One region of the Leuconostoc aquikimchii genome, then DNA from elsewhere that is predicted to be linked to it. Evidence: riboswitches for the same ligand, from Rfam matches in the RefSeq annotation. Region 1 holds a riboswitch; the other holds the start of a gene.
What was found. Region 1 has a riboswitch for thiamine pyrophosphate ahead of thiE (thiamine phosphate synthase). Riboswitches for the same ligand answer to the same signal wherever they lie in the genome.
Positions count from the first base shown of each region.

Region 1 (4,383 bases):
CCATTCCCCATCACAATCGGCTTTTCAGAGAAAATCTCACGTGCCGATTGCAGAATCACCGCTTTACTTGTTGGATCGTCAAAGGCTTCACAGATAACATCACTTGTTTTAAATAACGCTTCAACATTCTCATAAGTGACTCGCGTCTGCACCGTCGTAATATCTACAAATGGGTTAAACTCTAAAATGTTTTGCTTTAAAGCAATCACTTTGGGCACGCCAATTTGGCTCAGTTTAAATTGTTGTCGGTTCAAATTACTATAATCAACAACATCAAAGTCAATCAATGTTAAATGTCCGACGCCTGAACGGGCTAATGCAATCGCAATATTAGAACCCAAACCACCAGCGCCGGCAATCGTAACATGAGCTTGCGCCAACTTTTCCTGTGTGCCTGCCACATTCCGGGTTTTCATTTGCATATATATTTCAGAAACCTCTGTGCCATCAATACTTATCTTTTCCATGTCCTCTACCCTCATCATTTTTCTTAACCACCACCAACAAATGAAATCACTTCAATATCATCTTGATCTTCAAGCAACAAACTATCATACGTTTCTCGCGTCACAATCGCACCATTGCGCTCAACGACAACGCGCGCTGTTTGCACCTCGAGGAGACTTAACAATTCCAAGATACTTTGCCCAGCATGTGCTACCGTGTTGGTCTTGCCGTTCACTGTAATCATACTAACCCCGCCTTATCTTTATTTATTGAACAACTATTGTTACACCAGCTGTTCAACACTTTTTAAACAATTTAACACCTTCGTACGTACGTTTTCTGCCTGCATAAGTTCACTAACCATGCAAACACCTGAAATGCCTGTATTTTTCAAACTGAGAATATTATTTTCTTTAATCCCACCAATGGCATTGACTGGTATATCCACATGATCAACAATGTCTTTTAATGTTGCTATTGTGGTATGTTTTGTGATCACCTTTGTTTTTGTTGGGTAAATGGCACCAACACCGAAATAATCGGCCCCCTGCGCCTCAGCTGCTTTAGCATGTTGAACATCTTTGACTGATACACCCAAAATTTTATCTTTACCAATCAACTGACGTACGATCTTAATCGGCAATTCATTATCTCCAATATGTACGCCAGCTGCATTCACAGCCAAACAGATATCAACACGGTCGTCGATAATTAACGGTACGTTGAATTTATCCGTAATTTTCTTTACTGCAACTGCTAAATCAAAATATCGTTTTGTCGTGACGTTCTTTTCTCTCAATTGAACTAGTGTTACGCCACTGTCACAAGCTTCAAACACAACGTTCAAAAATTGCTCATCTGAATAATCATACCGATTTGTAACTAAGTACAGTGAGTAATCAATATTTTTATTAACCAAACCTATCTAGCCTCTTTTCGCCATTTCAATTCCCAAACATAAAAAAACTGCTTCTCACGTTAAAATACGCAAAAAACAGTTCGACAAATAATATTATCAATCATATCTTCCTACGCAGATTCTAATCTGATCAGGTTATATGGGTATTTCTCAGCCAGTAAAACAGTTAGGCACCCCAGATATCTTTATTTAATTATACGTTCATGGTACACCACGTCATTGTCTGTGTCAATATTAAACAAATATTACTAGACAAACCAGTCAAAAACCATTAATATTACTTATAAATAGTAAGTAGAGAGGAACAACATGTTAAATATTAATTACAACATCGAACACTTGACACTGATGGCAGACAATGAGACAATGATGCGCCGTTTTTATCGTGATATTTTGGGTCTAATTGAAATGCAAGCCAGCAATCATAGCTATTCGTATGCTTTTACAAACTCAGATACACCATTTTTAACGCTGATTTTTGATGGGCACAAAACTAGCAAACCACAGGCAGGTCTTTATCATTTCGCATTGCTTTTCCCGGATACTGCTTCCCTAGCAAGTCTTATCGAACGTCTGATTCTCATTGACTACCCTTTAGGGGCAGGAGATCATGATGTTAGTGAAGCGTTTTACTTAAATGATCCCAATGGCAACGGTATTGAACTTTACCATGACCGTCCTGAAGCACTTTGGGAATGGGATAATAATTTTATTAAAATGGGCACCAAGGATGTCGATGTTCAGACATTACTACAAACAAAGAAAAGTGATTGGTCTGGCTTTCCTGCTGATATGAAAATTGGTCATCTCCACTTTGTTGGCAATGATCTCACAAAGGGTGATGATTTTTTCATCAACAGCTTAAAAATGGCATTAACAGCAAAAATTAGCGATAGTGCCCACTTTTATTCACACAATCGCTATCATCACCATCACGCTTATAACACCTGGTTAGGCCGCAATATTACGCAACGTGGTGATCAAGATAATGGCTTACTAGATTGGACTGTATCGGTAGATAGTTCCTACTTTAACTTATTACAATCAAACTTGAGTGACAGAAATGTATCTACAATAGCAGGGCAAATCTGGTTAACTGATCCTTTTGGTAGCCAATTAATCATGATTGAAAAAAATTAAATTAATCCGGCGTCTTAGACGAAATTCATGATGTGAACCGAATAATTTGCTGGAATCAGAGGACATTCTGTCTCAATTACTGAGCGCCATCAATAAACTGTCTAAGAAACCGAGTTTTAGTATGACCAACTATTTATTTTAATTCACGCGACTAAACAACGGCTTCATCAATATTGGCGCAATGATAGTTGAAACCATGATAACGACAACGAATTCCGCAGACACTGCATCCCCAATAAGATGAGAAGTTATCCCTATTTGTGTAATCACCAAGGCCATTTCGCCTCTGGAAATCATGCCCGCGCCAATAGCTTGAGCAACCGTTTTATTTAAACCAGCTAATCTAGCCCCAAATAACGAGCCAATAAATTTTGTCATGACAGCTAAAACACTGAATAAAATAATTGGTATTAATTTATCATTCAAATTTTGAATAGCCAACCCTAAACCAATCGCACCAAAAAATATTGGATAAAATAGCCAGTTTCCCAAACCATTGAGCCCGCGTGCCAGCTGATCAGAAAATGATAACTTTCTTAACATAATGCCTGCCGCAAAAGCAATTAAGGGCAACAAACTGCCCAATCCAAGTGTACCACCACCAATAAATACAGAAAATAGTGTCACTGCAATTAATGCAATCACGTCATCAAGCACCGCCGCAGATAAAATTATGGCGCCCATAGGCGTTGCAAGCTTCTTTTGTTCTGCTAATACAGCTAAAGTAATCGCTATAGATGTGGCTGAAAAGACAATGCCCGAAAATATGGCTACTTTTAGTGTATAACCCATTAATATAAAGACGATAGGAAATAATATGGCAGGCACCACAACACCCATAATCGCAATTAAAGTTGATGCCTTAATATATTTTCTCATCTCTTTAACATCAGATGCCATACCAGAATTTAACATCAGTATGAAAATACCGATTTCTGACAATAAATGAATCAAACTCGTCGGTTGTACGACGTTCAATACACTCGATCCGAGTATGATCCCTGATAAAAGTTGTCCCACAACCTCTGAAAATCCGAGTTTTATTGCTATCTTTCCAAAAATAATAGTAACAACAATTAGTAACGCAATAACTACATATGACATATTTTATCTCCTTAAATAGAAAAAACTTCAAAAAACAACTGGTTCCCCGACCAATTCATTTCTTGAAGCTCTCGCCCAACCGTGATTTATTTAATTGACTTAATCATACCATGACTTGTTCTTCAATATCAAACAGCATACATATCATCATTTCTGAATACTTTTCCCAATTAAAACACTAAGCTGTTGACGAACAGCCGGCGTTATTTCTTTGATTGCAAAGGCTGTTGGCCAAAAAGCGCCTTCATCTAATGACGCAGTATCATTGAACCCTAAAGTTGAATATCTTGCTTTAAATTTAGTCGCCGGTTGAAAAAATAGTACAACTTTTCCGTTATCATTTGCATAAGCAGGCATAGAGTACCAAGTCTTTGGTTTTAATTCTGGCGCGATTTTTTTAACAAGCTGATGAATTTCAATCGCAATTTTTGCTTCATCAGCTGGCATCTCAGAAATTTTATCTAACACATCCGCTTCTGTATTTTTGGTTTTTCTCAGTTCCCCAGCTCGTTCTTTCATTGCCTCACGTTCAAAATCAGAAAAGGTATTTTTATCCGTCATCATTTTTCTCCTATACTGAATTTCTAGACACTAATAAATCAGGTTGGCACGATCATTGATTTTTTTGATGTATGGCTAACATAACATATTATACAGCCAATGTCGTTGCCAAAGTAATAAAAAAGCTGATTGCTCCTATACTGAAATTCCGGACTACTTTCTTTCTAGGGCACAATCCGAGATAGTAGTGTATAGGGGCACTTTGACATTAT
Region 1 is NZ_JBFPER010000001.1:177,052-181,434, reverse strand. Features, by position in the region: gene thiF (sulfur carrier protein ThiS adenylyltransferase ThiF) at 1-467, opposite strand, end outside; gene thiS (sulfur carrier protein ThiS) at 491-691, opposite strand; gene thiE (thiamine phosphate synthase) at 731-1,366, opposite strand; TPP riboswitch at 1,457-1,554, opposite strand; gene AB3K24_RS00970 (VOC family protein) at 1,676-2,506, shown strand; gene AB3K24_RS00965 (cation:proton antiporter) at 2,645-3,610, opposite strand; gene AB3K24_RS00960 (iron chaperone) at 3,758-4,171, opposite strand.

Region 2 (4,383 bases), 880 kb from region 1:
TCCTCTTGACTAATAGCATGTAATAAAATATGCTATAATTATTGCAAAATATCTAATTGAATTATAATTTGATGAAAAAGAGATAAAAATGAAACGAAGAATTGCTTTGTTGTCAGATGTTCATGGTAATACTACTGCCTTATCAGCTGTCGTAGCAGATCTCAAGAAAAGAAACGTTGATGACTGTTGGTTTTTAGGTGATTTAGTCCTGCCTGGACCAGGAAATAATGAGTTATTTGATTTGCTTAATAGTATTAATACATCAATCTATATTAAAGGTAATTGGGACGATTGTTTGCTTGAAGTCATCAAACAAAATGCTACTATTGACCTTAACGATGCATCTGATATTTATATTGGTATTTTAGCTAAGTATGTTTATAGGCACTTGTCGATGATTAACACGAATAAAATTAAGAATTTTGAAACCAGTACAACTCGGATAATAAATAATATGAAAATTAATATTTCTCATAATTCACCTCAGAAAAATTATGGATCAGAGTTACTTCCAGTCGCTGAAACAAGCAATTTTGATGCATTATTTGACGATTCTAGTTATGATATTGCTGTTTATGGTCATGTGCATCATCAATTGTTAAGGTATAGTAGCAAAGGCCAATTAGTGATTAATCCGGGCACAATCGGTGAACCATTCTTTACACATTCAAAATTGAACGACGATCGACGCGCACAATATGCAATTTTAGAAATAGACGAAATGGGTTTAGCAGATGTTGATTTCAGAAAGGTTACCTATAATCTTGATCAAGAAGTATCTTTAGCAACAAAGGTTGGATTACCTTATGCTGAATTATATTCAGCAATGATTTACGCTGGTCGTGCTTATACTCATAATCAAGAAATCTTGAGTGAAATCAATCAGACCCATAATTATTTAGATGAATTGCGGTCGTTTCTCAATTCGTTGCCCAGGGAGTAACGTTATGGAAAATAATTTTTTGTTTAAAAAATTTAAAACAACCGATAGTGATTTATATAATCAAACTATAAATTTGAGAAATGACATATTGCGAAAACCTTTAGGTAAGCAATATTTACAACATGACTTACTAATTGAAAAGAATAATCAATTTTATGGTATTTTATTAAGTCAAAAGCTGATTGCGACACTTTCAACTTATGAACTAGGTAAATCAACAATTAAGATTGTTTCCTTCGCTGTTGACTCAGATTTTCAGAAGCAAGGCATAGGGTCTTTATTGCTCAAACAAGTAATTGTCGACTATCAAAAAAGCGGTTATGACGAAGTAAATTTGACAGCCAGAGCTTCTGCTCATGAATTTTATCTCAAAAACGGATTTCATGATATTTCCGGTCCATTTAAAAATGATTATTTGAATATTACAGACTATGATATGCAATTTTTTATGAGATGAAAGTTGCGTTAGAAATAATTTTTGAGGGGGCAATTATATTCAAATTGCGACTGATTTTCTTTCTAGGTTTTTATCTAAAATAATATAGGTATGAACTTGTTCCTTTCAGCGTAAGATATACGTAGCTTAACCGACCAACCATAGAACAAATGAGTTCAAACGATTGATTTAGGCGCAATAATATTTCTAGTTAAAATTGCGGTTAGCCGGTGAGAAGAATTATTTTTAAAATGACTGGGCTATTGAATATTTTTCCCATTGTTCAGGGAGAAGCGTCATTTGCCAAAATCGTAATTCTTCTGCACTGCTATACACAAATTGTTGTAAAAGAATGTCTGATTGGATTTCATTGAAACGATTAGCCACCAAATCATCAAGCAACGCAATCATTTTATGAACATATTTTTGGAAATTTGAATCAGCGTAAGATTCTATAAAGTCAATATAGATTTGTTCTGAACCCTGTAAATAATTTTTGCGTGCTAACATTTCTTCAAATATTTCTAAATATAGCCATGGGCAGGGTAATAATGCTGATAAAGCATGAATTTCATTGTACTCATTAAATGCATGATGCATATGGCAAATGTAATGGTATGTTGTTGGTAACATGTGCGTTTCATGAATATTTTTTTCTGTGATATTAAGTTGTTTATAAATGTTTTTTTGCTGCGTCACATCATAATCGTTGATTGCTAAGATACCTGACTGTAATTCTTGAATAATTTTATTATCGTCTGTAGTTGATAGTATTTTATCATAAATTGCAAGATAGTTTTGAACATAAAAATTATCTTGTAAAAGATAGGCCTTGAAGGCTGATAAGGGTAATGTACCGTTTTCAATGCCTTTAATAAAAGGATGATTTTTACTGGATTGCCAAAGTTCTTTTGTTTCCTCATGTGCTAATTCACTAAATTTCATTGTATTATTCTCCATCTTTATTTTTTATAAAATATCAGAAAAAAGCCCAACTCTAATTGAGCTGGGCTTGAGACAAAAGTTGAAAATGAAATCTCCAATCAAAAAAATGATACTTTTTTGATGAATCAATTTATAAACATCTTCCTTCGTCAGTGTTAACTAAATCAGGTTCAATGGGTATGATCTCAGCTCAAGGCACCCCAGATATCTTACTTTTATAGTTTATCACATATATTAAAAATGTGAGTTAGTTATTTTAAAAAGTGATTTTTTTCTTCTGAATAAGCAAAATTTTTTAACATTGCTTATAAATTGGACTACCAGATAGGAAATATAAAAAATCAATTCTGTCACAAAAATGCACGGTGTCTTGCCATCGCCATATAATTTAAGTTCTTCGAGAGAAAAGATTGTGTTGAAAGATTCTTTATACAACTCTATCAAGTGGTAGGGTGTCAAATTAATTGATTATCGTGACATAGTATACGCTTATTCCCAAGAATGAGCGTATACTATGGTTTTCATGGGCTAACTTTTTTCTTTTGAGCTTCTAAAAATTGGACGTTAACTTACTTTATTGTTGGTACTGAGAGTGTACGCTGTTGAGAAAATAATCATCATGTTTCTCCAATTAAGCCAAAGTGACTAAAGTGTTCTTTAAGATACGTCAGGGTTAGACTGATAGGATTTTTAACTAACTGACTTGGTTCACCGCTAGCCATTAACTGCCCACCAGTTGATCCGCCTTTGGGTCCTAAATCAATCATGTAATCTGCGTTAGTCATCAAATCAAGATCATGGGTAATGATGATGACAGTGGCGCCTTTTTCTTTTAGTTTGTTAATTACACCAAGTAAGGTTTGCACATCTTGTGGGTGCAGCCCGACAGAAGGTTCGTCAAAGACAAAGAGGGTATTATTTTGTGTCTTATTTAAATGATTAACTAATTTCAATCTTTGTGCTTCGCCACCAGATAAACTTGGTGTGGTTTCACCTAAATGTAAATAATCTAAACCAATTTCACTGAGTAATATTAACTGTTTTTCGATATTGGGCACATCTTTAAAGACCATTAGGGCCTCTTTAACTGATAAGTTCAGTAAATCAACAATATTGTAGCCATGCCAACGAATCTGTTGAATGTCATCTTTATATCGTGCACCGTGACAATAAGGGCAAGTTTCTTCCATATCTGGGAGGTATTGAATATCTAAGGTGATTGTCCCAACACCACCACAATGTTCACAGGCACCTTGTTTATTGTTGTATGAAAAATAAGCAAGACCATAATTTTTGGATTTAGATTCTGGCAAATCAGCAAAAATACGTCTTAAGTTATCCATAATTGACGTATAAGTTGCTAAACTTGAACGCGAATTTTTACCAATCGGTTTTGCATCGACACTCACGACATTGGTTAAAGTAGTCGTTAATTTTTTTACCTGAGATGGTAATGTTCGCTTTTCATTCAGTGCTTTTACAGCAGGGACTAAGGTATCCAAAATTAAGCTAGTTTTACCAGCGCCCGAAAAGCCAGTGACAGCTGTAATTTTATTGCCAGGTATTGTTACAGCAATGTCATGAAGATTAAAGTATTGATCGACTTCTAAGTGCGTTGTTAAGTTATTGGCATGTTTTGCAGTAACGACCTTATCATGCATGATAGTTGCTTTTCCTGAGATATAAGGGCCGATTAATGATTTTGAATTGTTAACTAATTCTTTTGGTGAACCTTCAGCGATAATATTACCGCCAGCATCACCAGAGCCAGGACCAACTTCAATTACCCAATCGGCAGCTTCAATAATAGCAACTTCATGGTCAACGACAACCAATGAATTGCCCTGATCAATCAGTTTTCTAAACACATTAATTAAGCCTTTAACATTATCGGGGTGCAAGCCAATTGATGGTTCATCTAACACATACAAAACACCTATTGTTTCAGTTCGAATTGTTCTGGCCAACTGGAGACGCTGTAATTCTCCAGTTGATAGGGTGTTGCCATTGCGAGACAGTGTTAAGTAATCTAAACCTAATTCAATTAAAGGACGCAAGG
Region 2 is NZ_JBFPER010000001.1:1,055,253-1,059,635, reverse strand. Features, by position in the region: gene AB3K24_RS05220 (metallophosphoesterase family protein) at 89-943, shown strand; gene AB3K24_RS05215 (GNAT family N-acetyltransferase) at 948-1,400, shown strand; gene AB3K24_RS05210 (thiaminase II/PqqC family protein) at 1,626-2,324, opposite strand; TPP riboswitch at 2,449-2,537, opposite strand; gene AB3K24_RS05205 (AAA family ATPase) at 2,942-4,383, opposite strand, start outside.
Region 2: it holds a riboswitch for thiamine pyrophosphate, as region 1 does, so the genes downstream of both, AB3K24_RS05210 (thiaminase II/PqqC family protein) here and thiE (thiamine phosphate synthase) in region 1, are expected to answer to the same signal.